DNA from 3 places in the Microbacterium sp. SLBN-146 genome. Region 1 is predicted to be linked to each of the others. Evidence: predicted binding sites of a transcription regulator. Region 1 holds the regulator's gene; each other region holds the start of a gene.
The links. Region 1 encodes HrcA, which represses chaperone genes, less so after heat shock. Its sites were predicted from a motif close to TTNGCACTCGNNNNNNNCGAGTGCNAA; they were not measured.

Region 1 (4,404 bases):
GCGAATTCCCGTCGGGGACCAAGATCGCGAGCGTGACCGAGCCGATGGTGAAGGCGGCGATCCTCGCGCCGAAGGATTACGTCGGCACGATCATGGAGCTCTGTCAGTCCCGTCGCGGAACGCTGCTCGGGATGGAGTTCCTCGGCGAGGACCGCGTCGAGATCCGGTACGCGATGCCGCTCGGCGAGATCGTCTTCGACTTCTTCGATCACCTCAAGTCGAAGACCGCCGGCTACGCGTCGCTGGATTATGAGCCGGACGGCGACCAGGAGGCGGATCTCGTCAAGGTCGACATCCTGCTTCAGGGTGAGGCCGTCGATGCGTTCAGTGCGATCGTCCACCGCGACAAGGCATACGCGTACGGCGTGCTGATGACCGAACGCCTGAAGAAGCTCATCCCGCGCCAGCAGTTCGAAGTGCCGATCCAGGCTGCGATCGGCGCGCGCATCATCGCCCGCGAGTCCATCAGAGCCATGCGCAAGGACGTGCTCGCGAAGTGCTACGGCGGTGACATCAGCCGCAAGCGCAAGCTCCTCGAGAAGCAGAAGGAGGGCAAGAAGCGCATGAAGATGGTCGGCCGCGTCGAAGTGCCCCAGGAGGCGTTCATCGCCGCCCTCTCGGGGGACGTCGAGGGCAAGGGCGCGAAGTAGGCTGGTCGGCATGCGCCGCGGAAACTTCCGAGACGAGACCGTCGACTATGCCGCGGTCGGAGCCACTCAGGCGCCCGACCTCCTGCACTTCCCGCCCGAGCGGAGCATCCCCGCCGAGCAGTCCTGGCGGATCGGCAGCGGCGAGGCGCGGTTCCTCTCTGCCGGCGAATCCCTGTTGTCGTGGGCAGCGCAGCGCGGAGCGGGTCTCAGCATCCACGACGTCCGTCCCGCGTCGGGGCCTATGTACTCCGGTGTGAGCTTCGACGCTGAAGGCAACGCCGTCGCTCCGAGCCGCACCGAGACAGAGCAGAGGTTCGACGCAGACGGCACGCCGTTCGTCGCGGGCGGCACAACCGTGCGCGTGGAGGGGCGTGCCGGTGCGTACAACGTGTCCGGCGAGCTGCGGGTCATCTTCGCCGTCGAGGAGCAGCGTCGCATCGGATTCGCGCTGGGAACGGTCGGTGGGTCCGTCGTGAGCGGCGAGGAGTCGTTCATGCTCGATTGGCACGACAACGACGAAGTATGGTTCACGGTCCGGGCGTTCGACGCGCCGGCATCCTTCGTGTATCGACTCATCCCCGCCTTCACACGGCGACGTCGTCGTGAACTCTTCTCGCGCTATCTCCGCGCGATCTCGCCCCTGTACACGACGTCGCCGTAGCGATGGGTTCCGCCCTCCCGCTCGCCGATCCGGTGCCTGCCGGCGGACCGATCCCTCCGGGGACGACCGTCGACGCCTCGACCGCCTTCGGCGCATACCTCCATGTCCCGTTCTGTCGCGTGCGGTGCGGCTACTGCGACTTCAACACCTACACGGCGACGGAGCTGCGCGGAGCGCGGCAGGACGACTACGCCGACACGCTGCTGCGAGAGGTGGAGCAGGCGCGTCGTCTGCTCTCGACCGCGGGGGAGCTGCGACCGGCATCCACCGTCTTCTTCGGTGGGGGCACACCGACGCTCCTTCCGGCCGGAGACCTCGGTCGGATGCTCGCGGGCGTCGTCGATGCGTTCGGACTCGTCGACGGAGCGGAGGTGACGGTCGAGGCGAACCCCGACACCGTGACGGATGCCGTCGCGACCGAGCTCGCGGAATCCGGCGTCACCCGCCTCTCGATCGGGATGCAGTCCGCCGTCCCGCACGTCCTCCGGGCCCTGGATCGCACGCACGATCCTGCAAACGTGGCAACCGCCGTCGCCGCCGCGCGCCACGCCGGTCTCGATGTGAGTCTCGATCTCATCTACGGCGCTCCCGGCGAGACGCTGGAGGACTGGCGCATCTCGCTCGAAACAGCACTCGCGCTGGCTCCCGACCACATCTCCGCGTACGCCCTCATCGTCGAAGACGGAACGAAGCTCGCGCGGCAGATCAGACGCGGCGAGGTGCCGATGCCCGACGACGACGTCCAGGCGGACATGTACGAGCTGGCCGATGACCTGCTCGGTGCGGGCGGATACGACTGGTACGAGGTCTCGAACTGGTCGCGCGGGACCGAACACCGATCTCGCCACAATCTCGCGTACTGGACGGGAGCGGACTGGTGGGGCTTCGGTCCAGGAGCCCACAGCCATGTCGCCGGAACCCGCTTCTGGAACGTGAAGCACCCCGCGGCGTACGCACAGCGACTGGCCTCGGACGCGACGCCTGCCATCGGCAGAGAGACACCGGATGCTGCGGCGCGCGACCTCGAGCGAGTGCTCCTTCGTACGCGAATCCGCGAAGGCCTGCCGGTGAGCGCGCTCCAGGACGAGGGGCGGCACGCCGTCGCGGCGCTCATTGCGGACGGCCTCGTCGACGGGCCTGCCGCCGTCCGGGGTCGGATCGTGCTGACGCGCCGGGGCCGATTGCTCGCCGACGCGGTCGTCCGGGCGCTGACAGAGTGACGTGTCCACCGCCGCACGGCAGGCCGATCCGGTAGAATTGGCACTCCCGTGCGGCGAGTGCCAGCGCGGACCGCGGTGAGAGCGAGGGAGGCGAGATGGTCAGCGAACGAGGACTGCAGGTGCTGCGGGCGATCGTGCAGGACTATGTCGGCAGTCGCGAGCCCGTCGGCAGCAAGGCGATCGTCGAGCGACACGCATTCGGGGTCTCTGCCGCGACGATCCGCAATGACATGGCGCTCCTCGAGGACGAGGAGCTCATCACCGCCCCGCACACGTCGTCCGGAAGAGTTCCGACCGACAAGGGTTACCGCGTCTTCGTCGATCACCTCGCGGAACTCCGCCCTCTCTCGGGCGCACAGCGCACCGCCATCTCCACGTTCCTCGACGGGCCCGGAGACCTCGACGACGTGCTCGCCCGCACCGTCCGTGTGCTCACGCAGCTCACGGGGCAGGTTGCGATCGTCCAGTACCCGTCCTTCGCACGCGCCACCGTGACGCACGTCGAGCTCGTCCAGCTCGGGGGCGGGCGCATGCTCGTCGTCGTCGTGACAGACACGGGGCGCGTCTCTCAGCGCATGGTCTTCGTGCGTTCCGAGTTCGACGACGACGGACTCGCGCGGGTCCGCGCGTCGCTCGGCGACCTTCTCGTCGGCCACCCCGTACGCGAAGCCCTGCTCCGGGTCGGCGACCACCTGACCGCACACGAGACGTCAGCGTCCGACGACGAGGCGGCAACGTCGGCTATCGCGCGCGTCGTGGCCGAAGAACTCGAGGAGTTCCGTCAGGACCGACTGGTCCTCGCAGGATCGGCGAACCTCGCTCGCAGCGAGTCCGACTTCCGGGGCAGTATCTACCCGCTTCTCGAAGCGATCGAAGAGCAGGTGACCCTCTTGCGGCTGATGAGCGAAATGGTCGCCGACGAACATGGACTCGCCGCCAGCATCGGGCGCGAGAACGAGCCGTTCGGACTCGCGGAGGCGTCCGTCGTCGCGAGCGACTACGACTCGACGGGCGCGCGTGCCCGCGTGGGCGTGCTCGGCCCGACACGCATGGACTACCCCACGAACCTCGCGGCGGTCCGGGCTGTGGCCCGGTACCTCTCGCGGCTGCTGGACGAAGACGAGACCGCACGCTGACGCGTGCCGGGATGATGACAGGATCCCGCGGCGGGCCCGCGGGCGGGAAAGGCGATTGTGGCTGACCACTACGAGGTCCTCGGCGTCTCGCGAGAAGCGAGCACCGACGAGATCAAGAAGGCGTATCGGCGCCTGGCGCGGGAACTGCACCCCGACGTCAATCCGGGGGAGGACGCCTCAGAGCGATTCAAGCTGGTGACGCACGCGTACGACGTGCTGAGCGATCCCGATCAGCGCGCACGCTATGACATGGGCGGTTCGGATTCGCCCTTCGGTGGCGGCGCAGCAGGCTTCGGCGGCTTCGGTGACATCTTCGAGACGTTCTTCGGCGGAGCGGGCGGAGGCCGACAGGGGCGCCCGCGGTCTCGTCGCGAGCGCGGTCAGGACGCGCTCGTGCGCGTCACGCTCGACCTGGGTGACGTCGTCTTCGGCGTCCACCGCGACATCGATGTCGACACGGCCATCGTGTGCGACACCTGCGACGGTTCCTGCTGTCAGCCGGGGACGACGCCTGTCACCTGCGACATCTGCCATGGGTCAGGTCACGTGCAGCGTCAGGTGCGGAGCCTTCTCGGCAACGTCGTCACGAGCCAGCCGTGCAACGTGTGCCAGGGCTACGGCACGACGATCCCTTACCCCTGCGCGACGTGCCAAGGACAGGGACGCGTCCGTTCACGACGCACCGTATCGCTCGACATCCCCGCGGGCGTCGAGACGGGGCTCCGCCTCCAGCTTCC
Region 2 (4,404 bases), 650 kb from region 1:
GGAGCCTCGATGGCGACCTTGACGATGTTCGCACCGGTCGCCTCGTCACCGGTCAGCTCGAGGGTCGCGAAGACCTTCGTGCCGGCCTGGATGAGCGCAACGCCACCACCGGCGACGATGCCCTCTTCGACGGCTGCCTTCGCGTTGCGGACGGCGTCCTCGATGCGGTGCTTGCGCTCCTTGAGCTCGACCTCGGTCGCAGCACCGGCCTTGATGACGGCGACGCCACCGGCGAGCTTCGCGAGGCGCTCCTGGAGCTTCTCGCGGTCGTAGTCGCTGTCGGTGTTGTCGATCTCACGACGGATCTGCGTGACACGACCCTCGATCTGGTCTGCCTCGCCGGCACCCTCGACGATCGTGGTCTCGTCCTTCGTGACGATGACCTTGCGAGCGCGACCGAGCAGGTCGAGCGTCGCGTTCTCGAGCTTGAGGCCGACCTCTTCGGTGATGACCTGGCCACCCGTGAGGATCGCGATGTCCTGCAGCTGCGCCTTGCGACGGTCGCCGAAGCCGGGAGCCTTGACGGCGACCGACTTGAAGATGCCGCGGATCTTGTTGAGCACGAGAGTCGCAAGCGCCTCGCCCTCGACGTCCTCGGCGATGATCACGAGCTCCTTGCCGTCCTGGATCACCTTGTCGACGACGGGGAGAAGATCCTTGATGTTCGAGATCTTCTGGTTCGCGATGAGGATGTAGGGGTCCTCGAAGACGGCTTCCTGACGGTCGGGGTCGGTCACGAAGTAGGGGTTGATGAAGCCCTTGTCGAAACGCATACCCTCGGTGAGCTCGAGCTCGGTGCCGAACGTCTGCGACTCCTCGACGGTGACGACGCCTTCCTTGCCGACCTTGTCGATCGCCTCGGCGATGAGCTCGCCGATCTCGGTGTCGCCCGCGGAAATGGATGCCGTCGCGGCGATCTCTTCCTTGGTCTCGACCTCCTTGGCGTCGGCGAGCAGCTGCTCGGTGAGCGCCTTGACGGCCTTCTCGATGCCGCGCTTGAGCGAGATCGGGTCGGCGCCGGCGGCGACGTTGCGGAGGCCCTCGCGGACGAGCGCCTGAGCGAGGACGGTAGCCGTCGTCGTTCCGTCTCCGGCGACGTCGTCGGTCTTCTTGGCGACCTCCTTGACGAGCTCCGCGCCGATCTTCTCGTACGGGTCGTCGAGCTCGATCTCCTTGGCGATCGAGACACCGTCGTTCGTGATCGTGGGAGCGCCCCACTTCTTCTCGAGCACGACGTTACGACCGCGGGGGCCAAGCGTCACCTTGACGGCGTCGGCCAGGATGTTCAGGCCGCGCTCGAGGCCACGACGGGCCTCCTCATCGAAAGCGATGATCTTTGCCATGTGTGTTTCGTCCTCCCAGGACGTTGGCTTGTGGAATTAGCACTCAGAGATACCGAGTGCTAACAGCCATTCTGGCACTCGACCCATACGAGTGCAAGCCACGTGGCAGGGCGGCGCAACAAATGAGAACGGGATGCCACGTGGCATCCCGTTCTCTTCGTCGACGTCGTCTCAGACGACGCGGACCGACTCGGCCTGCGGGCCCTTCTGGCCGGAACCGACGGTGAATTCCACCGTCTGCCCCTCCTCGAGGACGCGGAAGCCGCTCATGTCGATGTTCGAATAGTGGACGAAGACGTCCTGACCGTCCGAGACGGTGATGAAGCCGAATCCCTTCTCGGCGTTGAACCACTTGACGGTGCCCTGGGTCATGCGAAACTCCTGTGCTGCGGGGGAACATCGCCATGCTATTCACGCCACGGCGCCGTTCAGAGCCCCGCGGGCGTCTATTGACACGCGCGCATCGAAACGTTTACTCCGCGGAAACACGGGGCCTGTTTCGAGCGGCTCAGCCCGTCTCTTCGGGGGCCGGAGGGTTCGCCGTCCGGTCGAGACCGATGACGATCGCGAGCTGCTTCACCGCCGGGTCGTCGCTCAGCTGGTACGCATCGCTCTGCTCGACCTCGGCGCCGCCGATGACCTCGGCGAGACCCAGTGCGGCCGCTTCGTCTTCGGCGGAGACGTAGAACACCGTCGTCGTGGGGAAGTCGTCGCTGCCCGCATCGCCCGCCTGGACGCGATCTGCCGCCCACCCTGCCGCGACGACTGCATCCTTCGTCTGCGTTGCGAGGCCCGACTCAGGTGTCGCGTTGAGGATGAGGACGTCATAGGTCGTGTCGACGACGGGCTCGACGACGGGAGGCGGCGTCACGGTCGGTGCGGGTGTCGGGAAGAGCTCGATGCGACCCGAGACGAGCAGCGTGCCGAAGATGCCGACGGCTACCAGGATGATCGTCGCGATGGCGGCCCAGAGGAACACGACACCGCCGCGCATGCGCGGGTTCTCGGTCCGGTGGGCACCGACTCGGCCCACTTCTGCCGGGATATCGTCGAAGCGATCCCGGGGGAAGGTCGATCTCGGCACCCCCCGATGCTACCGCTCTTGGACGAGCGGTCCCGGCACGCGCGCCTGAGGGTGGGCGTCGCGGCGACGCCGCAGACGCTTGACGAGCATCGGATCGTACTCTTGCGCGTCCGCCGTCTCGAGCAGGCGGTCGAGCAGCTGGTAGTAGCGGGCCGGTGCGAGCGACAGGTCGGTGCGGATGGCCTCTTCCTTCGCCGCGCCGTGCCGACGCCACTCGGCCTCGAAGTCGAGGATGGCGCGGTCGCGGTCGTCGAGGGGCACGTCTTCACGCTAACCCCGGACGCGTCCTTCGTTCGCACGCCACTCCACGAAGCCGCCGAGCGGATCGACGGCTGCGACGGGCACACCGTTCATGGAGAGCACGAAGTCCGAGCGAGCGCCCGCGACGACCGGCGGATGCCACGCGTCGTGCATCCACGGCGGGTCGATCGACATCCAGGAGACGCCGAGAGCATCGAGCGTCGCACGGAGTCGCTCCCGCCCTTCGCGCGGAATGTGCGGCAGCACTCCGGGCGCCGTCACGACGAGGGTCGCATCAGCGGGCGCGAGAGCCACGGCATCCCTCAGCACCTGTGGATCGGACGCGTCTCCCGTGATGAGCAGCGGAGGATCGGCCGCCACGATGTCGAGGGCGGCGGCGATGCGCTCAGCCCGCCCCGTCTCCCCCGGCCACACGAGCGCCGTGAGAAAGTCCCGATCTCCCGGATCGGCCGCGTCGAGCGGTGCGAGATCGATCCCCGCCCGCCACACGACGTCGGGCAGCTCGCATCGCGGCGACCCGACGAGGTCGGCCTCGAGAACGACGGTCGACGTCCCACCCGGCGGGTCGAGCGAGGGTCCCCCGCGATACCGGTACGAATAGCGGTCGGGATACAGGCACAGTCCCGCGCTCGCTCCGAGCTCCAAGAGCGCGAGGGGGCCCGAGAACCGGCTCAGGCCCGGAAGGAGCGCGGCGCAGCGTCCCGGTTCGTTCGTCTGCAGGCTGCGGACGGATGCCTCGGCGACGAGCTCGTCGGCATGGCCGAGGAGCCACGCCCGCCACTGCGGGTACGGCACGTCCGTCGAGCCCAGCATGCGGGCGACGGCGAAGACGAGCGGGGGCTGCCGGCGCGTTTCAGGGATGCGGGCGAGCACGGCGGCGGCATCCGGGTCACCCGCGATCCCCGCCGACCACTCGGCATACAGCTCCGACCGCCCGGGCGCCTCTTCCCGCGCGAAGCGCGCGTAGCGCTCGATCACGGCGGCGATCGTCGCGGCATCCGGGGTCATCTCATCATTCTCTCGGCGAACGCGACGCCGAGGCGAGCCGCGCGGGCTCAGCCTGCGGTTGAATGGATGCGCAGCACGAGAGGAAGCTCACATGACGTACACCGTGAACAAGAGCGACGACGAATGGCGCGAAGAGCTCACGCCCGAGCAGTACGCGGTCCTGCGCGAAGCGGGAACGGAACGCGCCTGGACGGGTGAACTCCTCGACGAGGAGCGCGCGGGCCTTTACGCGTGCGCAGCCTGCGGATCGGAGCTGTTCCAGAGCGGCACCAAGTTCGACTCCCACTGCGGATGGCCGAGCTTCTACGAGTCGGTGCGCCCCGAGGCGGTCGAGCTCATCGAAGACAACAGCCACGGCATGGTGCGCACCGAAGTGCGCTGCGCCAACTGCGGCTCGCACCTCGGCCACGTCTTCCCCGACGGATTCGGCACCCCGACGGGCGACCGCTACTGCATGAACTCGCTGTCGCTGTCGTTCACGCCCGAAGAGCAGGCGTGACGAGCGCCCTCGACGCGGTTCTCGCCCGGAAGTCGTCGTCGAAGGTCACCTACGCCGCTCCGACGCACGAGGAACTGCTGACCCTGGTGGCGGCGGCAGGACGCGTCGCCGACCACTCGTCACTGCGACCCTGGCGGCTCATCGAACTGCGAGGCGACGACCGCGTCCGCCTCGCCCAGGCGATCGCCAAGGCCGAGGGCGACAAGAAG
Region 3 (4,404 bases), 1.2 Mb from region 1:
ACTCCGCCCGAGGACTTCTACCGGGTCGACACGGCGCTGACCGTCCCGACGATCGACCCCAACACGTGGCGGCTCGTCGTGGACGGCATGGTCGATCAGCGCATCGAGCTGAGCTTCGACGACCTCGTGAACATGGGTCTCGACGAGTACTCGATCACCCTGACCTGCGTGTCGAACGAAGTGGGCGGCAACCTCGTCGGCAATGCCAAGTGGCTGGGCGTGCCCGTCCGCGACATCCTCAGGATGGCCGGACCCCAGTCGGGCGCCGACATGGTGCTGTCGCGCAGCGTCGACGGCTTCACGGCCAGTACGCCGCTGACATCGCTCACCGACGACGGTCTCGATGCGATCCTCGCGGTCGGGATGAACGGCGAGCCGCTCCCGCTCGAGCGCGGCTTCCCCGTCCGCATGATCGTGCCGGGGCTCTACGGCTACGTGTCGGCGACGAAGTGGCTCAGCGAGCTCAAGGTCACGACGTTCGCGCAGGACGAGGCGTACTGGACCCCTCGCGGGTACAGCGCCGAGGCGCCCATCAAGTTCTCCTCGCGCGTCGACACCCCCAAGATCGGCGCTCCCGTCGCCGCGGGACGCATCCCCATCGCGGGCGTCGCGTGGGCCCAGGCGGTCGGCATCGAGCGGGTCGAAGTTCAGATCGACGACGGCGACTGGCAGTCGGCGACGCTGTCGGAGGCGGTCAACGACACGACGTGGGTGCAGTGGATGGTGGAGTGGGATGCCACTCCCGGAACGCACTACGTCGCGGTGCGGGCCGTCAACAAGAACGGCGACCTTCAGATCGAGGAGCGCGCGCCGATCGCCCCCAACGGATCCTCCGGCTGGCAGCGGTCGCTCATCACGGTCACCTGACGACGTAGCCTGGTGGGGTGAGCGCCTACGTATCGGCGTTCGAGCTGTTCTCCATCGGCGTAGGACCCTCGAGCTCCCACACGGTCGGTCCCATGCGGGCCGCCCTCGACTTCGCCGTGCGCCTGCGCGAAGGGGGCGTGCTCGATCACGTGCAGCGCGTCACCTGCACGCTGTACGGCTCTCTCGGTGCGACCGGTATCGGCCACGGCACCCCCGACGCCGTCGTCGCGGGGCTCATGGGCCTCGAACCCGAGACCGTCGACCCCGACCTCGTGCGCGCCGCGTGGACGGCTTGGCCCGAGGGCCGCGCACTCCGGGTCGCAGGGTCGCACGACGTGCCGTTCTCGAAGTCCGACATCGCCTTCGTCCCGCGCACGCGGCTTCCCGGTCACCCGAACGGGATGATCCTCGAGGCGTGGGGTTCACCGGACGCCGGTCCGCCGAGGGATGCCGCGCCGTCGCTCGTCCGCGAGACGGGGAGTGCTGCGGCATCCGTGGCATCACCGTCACCCGTCGACGATGATGCGCTCATCCTGCGGGAGACCTACTACTCGGTGGGCGGTGGCTTCATCCGCCGCGAGGGCGAGCCGCCGCGCGTACAGGCGCACGCCTACCCCCTGGACTTCTCGAGCGCCGAGGGGCTGCTCGCGCTCTGCGACGAGCGCAACATCACGATCGCGGAAGCCGCCCGCATCAACGAGGAGGCGCTGCGGAGCGACGACGAGATCGCCCGGGGACTCGACGCGATCTGGGATGCCATGGCGGGATGCGTCGATGCGGGGCTCCGCGCTGACGGGGTGCTCCCCGGCATCCTCAAGGTCAAGCGGCGTGCGGGTGCGATCCGGGAGCAGCTCGACGAGGCCGAGGCGACGGGGCGTCGGGAACTCCCGGGTGAATGGCTCGGCGCGTTCGCACTGGCGGTCAACGAGGAGAACGCCGCGGGTGGGAGGGTCGTGACGGCACCGACCAATGGCGCGGCGGGAATCGTGCCGGCCGTCGCGATGTACTGGTGGCGGTTCCTCGCCGACTCCGGACTCGGTGCGGGCAACGCGGTCACGCCCTATGGTGAGCTCGTCGGGAGTGCGCTCCTCGGCTTCCACCCGCCGGAGCCCGAGCTCGCGGAGGGTTCCCCCGCAGCGCTCGCAGAAGCGAACCGTCGACGTGGCATCCGCAGATTCCTCCTGACGGCGACGGCACTCGGGTCACTGTTCAAAGCGAATGCCTCGATCTCGGGTGCCGAAGGCGGATGCCAGGCGGAGGTCGGGTCGGCGTGCGCGATGGCGGCGGGGGGCCTGACAGCCGTCATGGGCGGGACGAACCGGCAGATCGAGAACGCCGCGGAGATCGCGATGGAGCACCACCTCGGCCTCACGTGCGATCCCGTCGGAGGGCTCGTTCAGATCCCGTGCATCGAGCGGAATGCGATCGCCGCGTCCACCGCCGTGACCGCCGCGCGGCTCGCGCTGCGCGGGGACGGCTCGCACTTCGTCTCACTCGATGCCGTCGTGGAGACCATGCGGCAGACCGGGATCGACATGTCGACGAAGTACAAGGAGACGAGCGAGGGCGGTCTCGCGGTGAACGTCATCGAGTGCTGACCTGCACCTGAAAATTCGCTCGATGTCATTAGCACTCGATAGGGGAGAGTGCTAATCTAGCGGCAGGTTGAGTCGACTCGACTCAACCCCACAACACTTCGACATCGAGGAGGACACCATGGCAACCTACGACCCCTTCCGTGACCTCGACCGTCTCGCGTCGAGCCTGTTCGACACGCGCCGCGGCCCGCGCCGCATGCCGATGGATCTCTATCGCGACGGCGACCACTACGTGCTCACCGCTGATCTCCCGGGCATCGATCCGGGCTCGGTCGACGTCGACGTCGACGGCCAGCTGCTGACGATCCGCGCCGAGCGCACGCTCTCGACCGGAGACGGTGTGACGTGGATCACTCGCGAGCGCGAGGCGGCCAGCTTCCTGCGTCAGCTCAACCTGGGCCAGGGAGTCGACACCGATCGCATCTCGGCGAGCTACACCAACGGCGTGCTGAGCGTCACGATCCCCGTGAGCGAGAAGGCGAAGCCGCGCAAGATCCAGGTCACGTCCCACGCCGGTGACGCGGTCATCGAGGCGCACGAGTCGAGCGAGGAGCCGCGACTCGTCGAACAGTGATCGGGGACACTGCCCGAATCGAGGATCACACGTGGAGCCACCGGCGCGGCGCCGGTGGCTCCACGGCGTTCGGCGGCGGGCGCGATAGGTCGGACGGGTATGATCTCCTCACCCGAAACGTCCGGCCCGAACCGGATGCCCCCCATCACCTGACGGCGCAGTGTTCCTGACCTGGCCCGACGGACGTCCGCAAGGATGCCCATGAACGACCCGTTCTCCGTGCCCGAACGCGAGATCACCGAACCTGTATCCCTCACTCTTCCCGACGGTCGACTCGATCGACGTGCCGTCGGGTGGGCGCGGAAATCGCTCGTCGACACCGCCGCCATCGGCCGAAGTCGCTGGGGCCGGAACAAGCGCTGGGAGTACTGGAACGTCGCCACCCCGTCACACGTCCTCGCCGCGACGGTGTCGTCGCTCGACTATGCGGCCGTGCACGAAGTGTGGGTCTTCGATCGCGCATCGGAACGCTCGTGGGGGCGAAGTGCGACGGTCGTCCCTTCGCGCGGCGTGCACTTGCCGGCATCACTCGACGCTGGTCCGGCGCGCGCTCGAACGCGCTCGCTCGAGATCGACATCGAGCCCGTCGACGGAGGGACGCGCGTTCGCGCGGCGGCACCCGACGTCGCGTTCGACGTCGTCGCGGCGGCACCGGCCGGTCACGAGCGACTCGGTGTCGTGGTTCCGTGGTCGGATACGCGGTTCCAGTACACCGTCAAGGACGTCGCGCGTCCGGCATCCGGCACGGTCACGATCGCGGGAGAGACCTTCGACGTTCCGAAGGGACGCTCGTGGGCCGTTCTCGACCACGGGCGCGGGCGGTGGCCGTATGACGTGCGGTGGAACTGGGGTGCGGGGGGAGGTCGCTCCTACGGCCGGGTCATCGGCATCCAACTGGGCGGGCGATGGACCGAGGGTACGGGTGTCAGCGAGAACGCCTTCTTCGTCGACGGTCGGATGCACAAGATCCACGGCGAGGTGGGGTGGGATTACGACATGGAACAGTGGCGTCGTCCGTGGGTCGTTGCGGGCGGTGGGCTCGAGGCATCCTTCGAGCCCTTCTATGACAAGGTCTCCCGCACGAATCTCGGTATCGTCGCGAACTCGACCGACCAGTGCTTCGGATACTGGAGCGGCACGTTCCGGACGGTGGAGGGCGACGCGATCCCCTTCGATCACGTCTTCGGCTTCGCCGAGGAGGTCCACAACCGCTGGTGACTCGGTCGCTACAGTGGAGACGTCGATCCGCACCGAGAGGATACGCATGTCGTTCCAGGCTTACCTCGACAACATCGAGGCGAAGACGGGGGTCACTCCTCGCGAGTTCGTGGATCTCGCGGCGCAGAAGGGCTTCGGTCCCGGCAC

Region 2: a site for HrcA is predicted at 1,380-1,406, ahead of groL (chaperonin GroEL). Genes of this name have one in related genera too.
Region 3: a site for HrcA is predicted at 2,494-2,520, ahead of FBY39_RS06635 (Hsp20/alpha crystallin family protein). Genes of this name have one in related genera too.

What each region holds. Positions count from the first base shown of each region.
Region 1 covers NZ_VFMR01000001.1:2,813,720-2,818,123, forward strand. Annotated here, with positions in the region: gene lepA (translation elongation factor 4) at 1-650, shown strand, start outside; gene FBY39_RS12560 (DUF1990 family protein) at 661-1,311, shown strand; gene hemW (radical SAM family heme chaperone HemW) at 1,314-2,531, shown strand; gene hrcA (heat-inducible transcriptional repressor HrcA) at 2,627-3,667, shown strand; gene dnaJ (molecular chaperone DnaJ) at 3,725-4,404, shown strand, end outside.
Region 2 covers NZ_VFMR01000001.1:2,168,457-2,172,860, reverse strand. Annotated here, with positions in the region: gene groL (chaperonin GroEL) at 1-1,343, opposite strand, end outside; gene FBY39_RS09390 (cold-shock protein) at 1,515-1,715, opposite strand; gene FBY39_RS09385 (LytR C-terminal domain-containing protein) at 1,852-2,427, opposite strand; gene FBY39_RS09380 (DUF3263 domain-containing protein) at 2,437-2,688, opposite strand; gene FBY39_RS09375 (DUF2332 domain-containing protein) at 2,698-3,696, opposite strand; gene msrB (peptide-methionine (R)-S-oxide reductase MsrB) at 3,788-4,195, shown strand; gene FBY39_RS09365 (nitroreductase family protein) at 4,192-4,404, shown strand, end outside.
Region 3 covers NZ_VFMR01000001.1:1,573,113-1,577,516, forward strand. Annotated here, with positions in the region: gene FBY39_RS06625 (molybdopterin-dependent oxidoreductase) at 1-867, shown strand, start outside; gene FBY39_RS06630 (L-serine ammonia-lyase, iron-sulfur-dependent, subunit alpha) at 885-2,465, shown strand; gene FBY39_RS06635 (Hsp20/alpha crystallin family protein) at 2,584-3,039, shown strand; gene FBY39_RS06640 (DUF2804 domain-containing protein) at 3,241-4,257, shown strand; gene FBY39_RS06645 (DUF4287 domain-containing protein) at 4,304-4,404, shown strand, end outside.